2 linked regions of the Kaistia algarum genome follow. Each later gene encodes a partner of the first gene's protein in a complex. Links are inferred from orthologs where the notes say so. Each region holds a gene or a part of one and is shown on either strand. Other genes may lie near its edges. The genes, in order: OSH05_RS11200 and dapF.

What was found.
Region 2: the proteins of OSH05_RS11200 (region 1) and dapF are in contact, whole or in part, in a solved structure (PDB 5YGU), measured with the Escherichia coli proteins. The link is inferred for Kaistia algarum from one-to-one orthologs.

What each region holds. Positions count from the first base shown.
Region 1 is NZ_JAPKNJ010000001.1:2,327,771-2,333,761, forward strand. The notes cover bases 1-2,705. They hold OSH05_RS11200 (RNA pyrophosphohydrolase), read right to left. Parts: upstream 1,760-2,705; coding sequence 1,241-1,759; downstream 1-1,240. Other genes in these bases: atpD (F0F1 ATP synthase subunit beta), read left to right, coding at 1-759; OSH05_RS11195 (F0F1 ATP synthase subunit epsilon), read left to right, coding at 786-1,190; OSH05_RS11205 (hypothetical protein), read right to left, coding at 1,844-2,119; OSH05_RS11210 (S41 family peptidase), read right to left, coding at 2,199-2,705. Also shown: more of OSH05_RS11210, read right to left, coding at 2,706-3,533; OSH05_RS11215 (murein hydrolase activator EnvC family protein), read right to left, coding at 3,530-4,948; 23S rRNA (pseudouridine(1915)-N(3))-methyltransferase RlmH, read right to left, coding at 5,002-5,481; rsfS (ribosome silencing factor), read right to left, coding at 5,494-5,877. UniProt on the Escherichia coli protein: Master regulator of 5'-end-dependent mRNA decay.
Region 2 is NZ_JAPKNJ010000001.1:2,090,783-2,096,995, reverse strand. The notes cover bases 932-3,858. They hold dapF (diaminopimelate epimerase), read right to left. Parts: upstream 2,873-3,858; coding sequence 1,991-2,872; downstream 932-1,990. Other genes in these bases: pncB (nicotinate phosphoribosyltransferase), read left to right, coding at 3,083-3,858; mtaB (tRNA (N(6)-L-threonylcarbamoyladenosine(37)-C(2))-methylthiotransferase MtaB), read right to left, coding at 932-1,950. Also shown: signal recognition particle-docking protein FtsY, read right to left, coding at 1-680; more of mtaB, read right to left, coding at 685-931; more of pncB, read left to right, coding at 3,859-4,399; OSH05_RS10150 (glucoamylase family protein), read right to left, coding at 4,413-5,681; OSH05_RS10145 (ABC transporter ATP-binding protein/permease), read right to left, coding at 5,678-6,213. UniProt on the Escherichia coli protein: Involved in the succinylase branch of the L-lysine biosynthesis and in the biosynthesis of the pentapeptide incorporated in the peptidoglycan moiety. Catalyzes the stereoinversion of LL-2,6-diaminopimelate (L,L-DAP) to meso-diaminopimelate (meso-DAP).

The sequences.
Region 1 (5,991 bases):
CCGCCGGGCGCCCGCGCCCGCGTCGCGCTGACCGGTCTCACCGTCGCCGAGCATTTCCGCGATCAGGGCCAGGACGTGCTGTTCTTCGTCGACAACATCTTCCGCTTCACGCAGGCGGGCTCGGAAGTGTCGGCGCTTCTCGGCCGTATTCCTTCGGCCGTGGGCTATCAGCCGACGCTGGCGACCGACATGGGCCAGCTTCAGGAGCGCATCACCACGACGACCAAGGGTTCGATCACCTCGGTGCAGGCCATCTACGTGCCGGCCGACGATCTGACCGACCCGGCGCCGGCCACCTCCTTCGCCCATCTGGACGCGACGACGAATCTGTCGCGCGCGATCTCGGAAAAGGGCATCTATCCGGCCGTGGATCCGCTCGACTCTACCTCGCGCATGCTGACGCCGGCCATCGTCGGCGAGGAGCACTATGCGGTCGCCCGCCGGGTGCAGCAGATCCTGCAGCGCTACAAGGCACTTCAGGACATCATCGCGATCCTGGGCATGGACGAGCTTTCCGAAGAGGACAAGCTCACCGTGGCACGCGCCCGCAAGATCGAGCGCTTCCTGTCGCAGCCCTTCGACGTCGCCGAGGCCTTCACCGGCCAGCCGGGCGTCCAGGTTCCGATCGCCGATACGATCAAGGGCTTCAAGGGCCTTTGCAACGGCGACTATGATCATCTGCCTGAAGCCGCTTTCTACATGGTCGGCACCATCGAGGATGCCATCGCCAAGGCGAAGAAGCTTGCGGCTGCCGCCTGATCGCCTCGAAAAGGAGCTAGGGCCCGATGGCTGATCCGTTTTCGTTCGAACTCGTCTCGCCGGAGCGGCTCCTGCTCTCCGAGCCGGTGCTTTCCGTTGTCGTTCCCGGCGCGGAAGGCGAGTTCACCGTCCTGAAGAACCACGCGCCGTTCATGTCGACGATCCGGCCGGGCATCGTGACGGTTACGCCGGTGTCCGGCGCGTCGCAGCGCTATTTCATCCGCGGCGGCTTCGCGGATGTGAGCCCCTCGGGTCTCACCATCCTCGCCGAACTCGCCGTTCCCGCCGAGAGCATCGATCCGGCCCTGATCCTCAAGGAGATCAAGGACGCGGAGGAGGATCTCGCCGACGCCAAGGACGACGAAAGCCGTTCGGTGGCGGCGCAGAAGCTCAGCCAGCTCAAGGAAGCGCAGGCCGCTCTCGGCCAGTGAATTCCGCCAATACAACGATCGAACGGCCGCCTTTGGGCGGCCGTTTTCGTTCATGAGGCCAGATGGCGGAAGGCTGCGACGACCTGCTCGTAGACCTTGCGCTTGAACGGGACGATCAGGCTGGGCAGCGCGTCGAGCCGCTCCCACCGCCACGAGATGAATTCAGCCTCATGGGCGCCGCCGCCAGGTGACAATACGTTGATCTCGCTCTCCTCGCCCTCAAAGCGGAAGGCGAACCATTTCTGCCGCTGACCGCGGTATTTTCCCTTGAGCGCGACACCGACGAGATCCGGCGGCAGGTCATAGTCGAACCAGCCCTCGGCTTCCTCGATCAGCGTCACGGACCGGATGCTCGTCTCCTCAAACAGCTCGCGATACGCGGCCGGCAAGGGCTCCTCGCCCGGGTCGATGCCACCTTGGGGCAGCTGCCAGACGGGGTCGCCCGCGACCAGCTCGGCATTCGGCGAGCGCTCGCCGATAAAGACCTGCCCGGCGGCGTTGAAGACGACGGTCCCGACGCAGGGACGATAGGGCAAGGTCGAGGGATCGACCGGTTTCTTCTTCGACATGGGATCATCCTCCAGCGCAGGAGCCGGCAATCTATCGGCTCGCAGGCGGCGGATGAAGCGACATTTGGATGACGCTCCCTGCGATCAGGGATCGCGGATGATGATCTGACCCGATGGGTCGTCAGGCGGCTCCGGGGCCGGCGAGTCGGCGGCGGGAGGCGGGGGCGGCGCAGGGGGCAGCGCCGGCAGAGCCACGCTGGCGATCGGTTGGCCTCCGTCCGGATCATGGAACCAGACCGCCCAGCCGACGACGAAGAGCGTGGCAGCCAGCGCAATGCCGAGCGCAAAGGGCCAGAGGCGTGACGGTCGCCGGCTCCGGTCGCGACCGAGGCCGAGGGGGGCGGTGTAATCCTCCGACACAGGTCGGCTCCAGAAGCTGCGATGGCTGGGGTAAGCGTCGGATCATAAAGGAACGGCGCCCGAGGGCGCCGTTCTGGGATCAGTTCGGAACGGCCGCCTTCGGGTCCGGCGGGAAGGCGCTGTTCGCCTGCTTGCCGTCGAGCAGGCCGATCGCCTGCTGAAGCTGCTTGTCGTCCTTGGCCTCCGGCGGGACATAGGCCTGAGAGCCGCCGCCTTCCTGGCCGCCAGCTTCGTTAGCGAGGTGACCCTTCAGCGATGCTTCGCCCTTGGTATCGGTCACCTGGTCCTTCAGCTCCGGCGGCAGGTCCTGCAGGACCTGAATATCCGGATCGATGCCCTTGGCCTGGATCGAGCGGCCGGCCGGCGTGTAGTAGCGCGCCGTCGTCAGGCGGATCGCGCCGTTGGAGCCAAGCGGGATGATCGTCTGTACCGATCCCTTGCCGAAGGAGCGGGTGCCGAGGATCGTCGCCCGCTTCTGGTCCTGCAGGGCGCCGGCCACGATTTCCGATGCCGAAGCGGAGCCACCATTGATGAGGACGATGACGGGCTTGCCGTCGGTCATATCCCCGGGCCGGGCGTCGTAGCGCGTATTCTGGTCCGAATGGCGCCCGCGCGTCGCGACGATCTCGCCATGGTCGAGGAACGTATCGCCGACCGCGACCGCCTGATCGAGCAGGCCGCCGGGATTGTTGCGCAGATCAAGGATGAAGCCCTTGATCTTGTCCTTGCCGATCTGGTCGTCGAGCTTCTCGATCGCCGTCTTCAGCCCGTCAAAGGTCTGTTCGTTGAAGGAGGAGATGCGGATATAGCCGACATCGCCTTCGGCGCGCCACTTGACCGACTGGATGCGGATGACGTCGCGGACGATCTTGACGTCGAAGGGCTTGGCGGTGCCCTTGCGCTGGATCTGCAGTGTGATCGGCGTATTGACCGCGCCGCGCATCTTCTCGACGGCTTGATTGAGGTTCATGTTCTGAACCGAGTCGCCGTCAATGGCGACGATCAGGTCTCCGGCCTGGATGCCCGCCTTGGCGGCCGGCGTGTCGTCGATCGGGGATACGACCTTGACCGCGCCGTCCTCCATGGTCACCTCGATCCCGAGCCCGCCGAATTCGCCGCGGGTCTGGACCTGCATGTCCTTGAAGTCTTTGGGATTCATGTAGCTCGAATGCGGATCGAGCGAGGTGAGCATGCCGTTGACGGCCGCCTCGACCAAGGCTGAATCCTCGGGCTTTTCAACATAGTCCGCCCGGACGCGCTCAAACACGTCGCCGAACAGATTGAGCTGCCGGTAGGTATCGGACACGGCGGCCTGCGCGGCCGTCGGTACGAGCCCGGGCATCTGGCTCAGCGTCACCGTGGCCGCGGCGCCGATGATCGTGCCGGCCAGGAGCAGGGTAGCATTGCGAATCATCCGCCAACCTTTTCGTCGTTGGATCGCGCCCACCATGGGGCCGGGTCGATCGAGGTTCCGTCTTTTCTGAATTCGACATAGAGCATGGGCTGCGTAGCGCCAATACCGTCGACATTATTACTGGCCAGCAACCGCGATCCCATGACCGCCACCGGCTCGCCTGCCAGCACGAACTGCCCGAGTTCGACGTCGATCCGCTCCATTCCTGCCAACAAGATATGATATCCGCCGCCGGCATTGATGATCAAGAGTTGACCGTAGGACCGGAACGGTCCGGCGTAAACTACCCACCCATCGGCGGGTGACGATACGCCGTTCCCGGCGCGCGTCGCGATCGAAATTCCCTGCGTTGTACCGCCCAGTCCGTCGGCGTCGCCGAAGCCCTTCATCTGGACCCCATTGACCGGCATCGGCAGCATGCCCTTGGTATTGCCAAAGGCGACAGCCGGCGCGATGCGGTTGCGCGCGCCGAGGCTGTCCGGGTTCGGCGATGCCTTGCCGGACTCGAGCGCGGCCTGGTTGTCGGCTTCGGCCTTGCTTGCCGCCGCGGCGGCATCCGCGGAGGCCGCGACCTGCTTCTCCAGGCTCGCGATCAGGTCCTTGAGACTGGTGGCCTTGCGGGCGAGTTGCTCGGAGCGGGATTGCTCGTCGGCCAATTGCTGCTCGGACGCGACGCGCGCCTTCTTCTTTTCTTCGACCAGGAGCTGGATCCGCGTGCGCTCCTCGGCGAGCGCGGTCGAATCGGCGCGCATGCGGTCGCGCTCGCGCTCCTGCTCGCCCTTGAGCGCGAGGAGATGCTGGAGGTCACCTGCCAGCTGGATGGCTTCGCCCCGCAGCTCCGGTACCACCGCCCCTAGCAGCATGGCACTTCGGACTGCTGAGAGGGCATCCTGAGGCCGCACAACAATGGCGGGCGGCGGCTTGCGGCCCATACGTTGCAAAGCGGCCAGCACATTGGCCAGGGTTCCCCGGCGCGCGGCGAGCGAATCGTGGACCGTCTTCTCTTCGTCGAGCAGGCTGCTCATGCGCTGCTCGGCCTTGTCGATCTTCTTCTCGAGTTCGGTGGCGCGCTCCCCGGTGTCGACCAACGCCGATGTCAACGACGTGCTGTCATTGTCGAGCTTTGCGATTTCGGATCGCAAGGCTTCCTGTCGCTCTTTTGTGACGTCAATGTCGCGGGTGATCGCGTCGAGTTCCGCGCGGCGGGCACTTTGTTCCGCCGCTGTCGGCGCGGTGCTTGCGGGCGTGACGCCTTCATCGGCGGCGTGCGCTTCCGGCGACAGCAGCGCCAGCAGCAGCGCGGCGAACGCGGCAGCTCTTAGCGACGGCGCGGAATGCTGAAGTCGATGCACGTTCGACGGCCCGAAGGAGGTGTCCGGACGGTCGCAAGCGCGACCCCAAAGGTCGACCGCCAATCTACCGTCGCTTGTTGCTTCGCTAGCCAAGAATTGCGGCCGAAGCGCGACGGTCACTCACGATGATAAGGATGGCCGGACAAGATTGTCATCGCCCGGTAGATCTGCTCAGCGAGCAGCAGGCGGACGATCTGGTGAGGCCATGTCATCTGACCAAAGGCCAGCGTCTCGTCGGCGCGGGACTTGAGCGCGGCGCCATGGCCGTCGGCACCGCCGATCGCGAATACGAGGTCACCGAGCCCGTCATCGCGCAGCCGTCCGATCTTGCGGGCGAACTCGACGCTGGTCGGAGCACGGCCGCCTTCGTCTAGGGCGACCAGCCGGGCGCCGGGCGGGAGGGCGGCGATAAGCATCGTCGCTTCCTGGGCCATGCGGTCCTCGCCGCGACCGGCCCGGCTCTCGGAAAATTCCCGAGTGACGACATCAAGGCTCAGGCTGCGGCCGGCATGGACGGCGCGTTCTAGATAACGCTCGACGAGAAGCCGGTCGGGGCCCGTTTTGAGTCGTCCGACCGAGAAGATCGAAATGCGCATGGGCGATCCGGCTCAGCCGGCCGGATTCTCCGTTACCGGACGCAGCGCCCCGGTCTTTGGAGCATCAGACGACCACATCTTCTCCAGATTGTAGAAGCTGCGGACTTCCGGCCTGAAGACATGGACGATCACGTCGCCGGCGTCGATCAGTACCCAATCGCAATGCGGCATGCCTTCGACGCTCGCGACGCGGCCACCGGCCTCCGCTATATCGCGGGCGATATGATCCGCGATGGCGCCGACATGGCGTTGCGACCGGCCGGTGGCGATGACCATGAAGTCCGCCAATGCCGATTTGCCTGCGATGTCGATGGATACGATCTCCTCCGCCTTCGAATCGTCGAGGCTGTCGAGGATGATTTTGAGAACGTCGTCCGCCGCAATCTGCCGGCGCACGGCCGTCCGATGAGGAACGCGCTCCAGCGCGGCCTCGGTTTGAATTGCCGTCGTCAGTGGTTCTTTCCTTTCGCCATAGGGCGTATCGGGCCTTTCAAGAGGGCCGTGATCGGA
Region 2 (6,213 bases), 230 kb from region 1 along the record:
TCGAAGGCAAGCCCGGCCGCGTCGGCACCGGTCGGCCGCGACATCACGGTGCAGCCGGTGCGCTGGCCCCAGATCTTCAGCTGCTCGACCGCGGCGGCGCGGAACGTGTCGCCGGCCGCGAGCATGACCGAGCGCCCTTCGGCGGTGAGCTTCGCCGCGAGCTTGCCGATCGTCGTCGTCTTGCCGGTGCCGTTGACGCCGACGACGAGGATGACATGCGGCTTGCGGCTCGGATCGATCGCCAGCGGACGCGCCACGGGAACCAGAACCTTGGCGACTTCCTCGGCGAGGATCGTCTTGACCTCCTCGCCCTCGATCTCCTTATCGAAACGCCCCTTAGCGAGCGCCGCCGTGATGGCGCTCGCCGTCGAGACGCCGAGGTCGGCCTGGATCAGCACATCCTCGAATTCCTCCAGCGTCGCCGCATCGAGCTTCCGCTTGGTGAACACCGAGGCGATGCTGTCGGAGATCGCATTCGACGACCGCGACAGGCCAGCCTTGAGCCGCTGGAACCAGGAGAGCCTCGGCTCGGCCGCCGTTGCCGGCTTTTCCTCCACCACCGGCTCGGCAGCCGGCACCGGTTCGGGCGGCGCCACCTCCGGCACCTCGACCCTCGTCTCGGTGGGAGTCTCGCCGCCGCCGAATATGCGTCGGAAGAAGCCCTTCTTCTCGTCACTCATCGCGTCAGGCAGCCTTCTCGATCGGGGAAGCGGTCAGTTCGCCGCCGGAGCGAGCGTCGATCCGGACGGCAAGGATATCTCCGGCCGGCACGCCGCCGAGCCGCACCGGGGCGAAATGTTCCGTCCGCCCGGTACCACCGCGCTCCATCAGCACGGACCGGATCTGCCCGACCTCACCGTCGAGGAAGGCGCCGAGCCGGCGCTCGCCTTCGGCGCGCAGCCGGGCAGCCCGCTCTTTCACCAGCGATTTCGCCAAGGGCGGCATCCGGGCGGCGGGCGTGCCGGGCCGCGGCGAGAACGGGAAGACGTGCAGATAGGTGAGCCCCGCATCCTCTGGAAGGCGCAACGAATTCTCGAACATCGCCTCGCTCTCCGTCGGGAAGCCGGCGATCAGATCAGCGCCGAACACGGCGTCGGGGCGAAGCTGGCGCACGCGCGCGCAGAAGGCCAGCGCCTCGGATCGCGAATGCCGGCGCTTCATGCGCTTCAGAATCATGTCGTCGCCGGATTGCAGCGAGAGATGAAAATGCGGCATCAGTCTTTCTTCCTCGCCGATCACGCGCAGAAGCGCCGCGTCGACCTCGATCGTGTCGAGCGAAGAAAGGCGGAGGCGGGGCAATTCCGGCAGGAGTTTCAAGATCTTGCCGACGAGCGTCCCGAGTGTCGGCTGGCCCGGCAGATCGGCGCCATAGGCGGTGATATCGACGCCGGTCAGCACGATCTCGCCATGCCCGCCGGCAACGAGACTGCGGATCTGCTCGACGACGGCGCCCATCGGCACCGAGCGCGAGGGTCCGCGGCCATAGGGAATGACGCAGAAGGTACAGCGATGATCGCAGCCATTCTGGATCTCGACAAAGGCCCGCGTGTGCCCATCCATGCCGGCAACAAGATGGCCTGCCGTCTCGCGCAGTTCGGCGATGTCGGCGACTTTCGCCTTGTTTTCCAAAGGGATGCCAAAATCGGATATCTGGTAGGCGCCGGCGTCGAGCTTCTCGGCATTGCCGAGCACGAGGTCGACTTCCACCATTTCGGCGAAACTCGCAGGATCGATCTGCGCCGCGCAGCCGGCCACCACGATCCGTGAAGCCGGCCGCTCCCGCCGCAGCCGGCGTATCGTCTGCCGCGCCTGGCGCACCGCCTCGCTGGTCACCGCGCAGGTATTGACCAGCACGGCATCATCCAGCCCGGCCTCGCGGGCACGCATCTGCATCACTTCGGATTCGAGCGTGTTCAGGCGACAGCCAAAGGTGACAACATCGAGGGTCATGGCGCCGTTCTATGGCGGAAAGCAGCCGAAAAGGCCACCCTCAAGCCGGAATCGGTGGCACATCGGCGAGCGTCACCGCGATCGTCTCACCCAGCGCCAGCGTACCGCGATGCTCGAAGGCGGCCGGCCCCGTCATGAGGATGTGGTCGTCGCCGCGCCATTCGATGGTCAGCATGCCCCCCGGCAGCGCGACGTCGACGGTTCGCCCTGTCCGGCCGGTGCGCGCAGCGGCGACGGCGGCCGCGCAGGCAGCGGAGCCGCAAGCCAGCGTCAGCCCCACGCCGCGCTCCCAGACCTTAAGTCGCAGCGAACCCTTTGAGGTCACCTGCGCCAGCGAGATATTGGCGCGTTCCGGGAAGATCGGGTGGTGTTCGAGCATCGGCCCGATCCGTGCGAGATCATAGGCCTCGACATCGTCGACCCAGAAGATCGCATGCGGATTGCCGACATTGACGACCGATGGCGAATGCAGGATCGGCGCGTCGATCGGCCCGATCTGCAATTCGATCGCCCGCGTGTCGGCAAAGGGCTCGCTGAGCGGGATCGACGGCCAGTCGAAGCGCGGCGTTCCCATATCGACCGTGATGCGCGCCGCGCTCTCTGCCTGCGCCAGCAGCAGCCCGGCGGAGGTCTCCAGGACGACGTCGCTGCGGCGAAGATCCTGCGACAGGACCAGCGCCACGCAGCGCGTGCCATTGCCACAGGCGCCGGACATCGAACCATCGGTGTTGAAGATCGTCATGAAGGCGTCGGTGCCGGGCGTCCGCGGCGGCTCGATCGTCATCAGCTGGTCGAACGTCGTCTTTGGATCAGCCGCGAGCCGGCGCGCCGTCTCGGCGTCCAGGCGACGACCGGCCGCGCGGAGGTCGACCACGGTTATCTCGTTGCCGATGCCGTTCATCTTGGCGAAGGGGATTGTCATGGCCGCGCCCAAAATTCGTTGGCTTCTATATGGCCGATGGCGGCGGCGATTGCCAGATCGGCGATGCTGGCCGCCCTTGCAGGGCGCGCCCGAGCCTGATTGACTATCTGAACCGCTTCAAGCGTGAGGGCGGACGGCCGAACCCCCGGCCGCGGATTTACCGGAGGGCGCCGCAGCCTTGGCCCCTCCGCTTGGCCATACGGACATTTCATGACGCTCGACGTCGCGACCCGCGTCTATAATCACGGCTTTCGGATCGACCCGATCATCCGCACGCTGCTCGACACGGATTTCTACAAGTTCCTGATGCTGCAGCTGATCCGGGCGCGCTCGCCGGACGTTCGCGCCACGTTCGGCCTGATCAACCGGACCAAATCCGTCCGCATCGCCGATTCGATCGACGAGCGTGAATTGCGTGACCAACTCGACCATGCGCGAACGCTGCGCTTCCAGAAGAACGAACTCATCTGGCTGGCCGGCAACACGTTCTACGGCGTGAAGCAGATCTTCAAGCCCGACTTTCTAGATTGGCTCGAGGACTTCCGCCTGCCGGAATATGATCTGCGCCGCACTCCGGACGGCCAGTATGAATTGCTGTTCGAGGGTCCCTGGTGCGAAACCACGCTATGGGAGGTGCCGGCGCTGGCGATCGTCAGCGAATTGCGCGCCCGCTCGGCCATGACGGGCATGAGCCGCTTCGAACTCGACGTGCTCTATGCCAAGGCCAAGGCCAAGCTCTGGGGCAAGATCGAGCGACTCCGTCTTCTTGGCCGCGAGGGGCCGCTGAAGATCGCCGATTTCGGCACCCGTCGGCGCCACGGCTTTCTCTGGCAGAAATGGTGCGTCGAGGCGCTGCAGGAGGGACTTGGCGACAATTTCGTCGGCACCTCCAACGTCAAGATGGCGATGGATGCCGGTCTTGAGGCGATCGGCACCAACGCGCATGAACTGCCCATGGTCTATGCGGCGCTGGCGAACAGCGACGAGGCGCTCGTGGAAGCTCCCTACAAGGTACTGAAGGACTGGGCCGAGATGTATGACGGCAATCTGCTCGTCATCCTGCCGGACACCTATGGCACCACGGCCTTCCTGCGCAACGCGCCCGACTGGATCCTGAGCTGGAAGGGCATCCGCCCCGATTCGAAGCCGCCGATCGAAGGCGCGGAAGAGGCGATCGCCTGGTGGGCCATGCACGGGCTCGATCCGCGCGAGAAGCTGATCGTGCTTTCCGACGGCATGGACATCGACACCATCGAGGATGCGGTCCGCCATTTCCGCGGCCGCGTGAACCTCTCGATAGGCTGGGGCACCAATGTCACCAACGATTTCCGGGACTGCGCGCCGGACGGCAAGAACGATCGGCTCGAAGCGATCTCGCTGGTCTGCAAGGTGATCGAGGCGAACGGCAAGCCGGCGGTGAAACTCTCCGACAACGCCAACAAGGCCACCGGTCCCGCCGAGGAGATCACCCGCTATCGCCGCGTCTTCGGCCAGGACGAGATCGCGCGCCAGCCGGTGCTTGTCTGAGTCGCGAGGGCCTTTACGCCGAAACGAGATGGGGGCTCGAAAAGCCTAGGCGGCCGAGGCCTCGCCGGATTTCCTCGTCCTGCATGACCAGCCTCCAGAGAAGGCCTGAGCGGTGGTTCTCGATCATGGCGATGATCGGTCCCTGGTCGATGGCGAGATGCGTCTTGGCATACCAGCCGGCGCTCTCGCTGAAGGCGTCGACAAATCCAAGATCGCGCCAGATCCTGTCGCCCAGATCGTCGTGAAAATGCCGAAGCGCGCGAATCGACTCGTCCGGTGTATAGGGCAGGCTCGATAATGCCGCCGTCGGGGCGATGACACCGAGGTCGTTATCCGGCGCATGGGCCGAATAGCCGTCGACGCTGTCGCTCGCCGTCAGCCCCCAGCAATCCGGGCCATACCCCGCATAGCCCTTCGGGTTCCGCACGCAATAATCATGGTTGATACGGCTATGGGCGACGTTCTGCTGCCAGTAGTCCGCATAGATGTCCCTGAGGCCGCGCGGATCGAGCCCGCAGAACGAATAATGCGCGAAGAACAGCGGACCGCCGCCATCGGGTCCGAGCGGCAACTCGATGCCTTCATGCGGGCGCTGGTTGATGAAGGTGCGGCTCTGCGCGAAGCCATTGTGATAGACCGCCGGCGCGATCGCGTTCTGCCCCGCACCCGCCGCCAGGACGAGCAGGATCAGGCATTCGTTCCAGCCATGGATCTCATGGTTCATGGCCCAGCCTTGATTGGGGCTCCAATGCCAGTAGAGCGCCTCGCGACCACCGCGCGTGAACCAATCCCATTCGACGGCGCGACGCAGCCCGCCGATCCGGCCGCGTAGCCAGGCCTCGCGACCCTCGCCATCGAAATAGACCTGCGCGGCGATCAGCCCCTGCAGCAGCAGGGCTGTCTCGACGATGTCGGCGCCATCGTCCTTGCGGCCGAACCGGATCGTCCGGCCAGTCGTTCCATTGAGAAAATGGGGAAAGACGCCGTGATAATGGTCGGCCTTCTCCAGGAAGGCGACCATCCGGTGCAGGCGGTCGACCGCCTCCTCACGCGCGATCCATCCGCGCTCGGCTGCCACGACGATCGCCATGGCGCCGAATCCCGACCCGCCAACCGCGATCCACTCGTCATTGCCGCCGAACCGGTCGCGGGCCAGCCCGCTCGCCGGATGGGCGAAGTCCCAGAAATAGCGGAAGGTCTGGCGCTGGACTAGATCCAGCAACGCCTCGTCAGAGAGCTTACCGGCGCGATGGACGGACATCTTGCCCTGCGATTTTTTCATGTCGTGACTTCGGGTTTGCCTTCGGCATCGATCGCCGGGTCGGCGACGAGATGAACCGTTCGGTTGTAAAACTCGCCGGTCGACTGGCGGCCTGAGACGGTGACGAACGCCGACTTTGCCAGCTCCCCATCCAGGATAGAGCGGAGAATGGCTCTCTGGCCTTCCTCGAACTGGTCGATCGACTGCTCGCAGAAGATCCATTCGGGCTTCAGCAGCAGCAGGCGCGCGAAGGTCAGCCGTTCCTCGTCATCATAGGAGAGCTCGCGCGCCCAGCGCGAACGGCGGTCGAGCGAAGCGCTGAGCCGGGTGAGGCCAACCCGTTCGAGCGCTTTTACCAGTTCATCGTCGGAGAAATTCGTGGACGCATTGGGATAGGTGATGGCGGACCGCAGCAGGCCGTCGGGCACATAGGGCCGTTCCGGCAGGAACATCGCCTTGGCACGAGGCGGCAATTCGACACGGCCCGAACCCCACGGCCAAAGCCCCGCGAGTGCCGAGAAGAAGGGTCCCCGACCTGTGCCGGTGCTGTCGA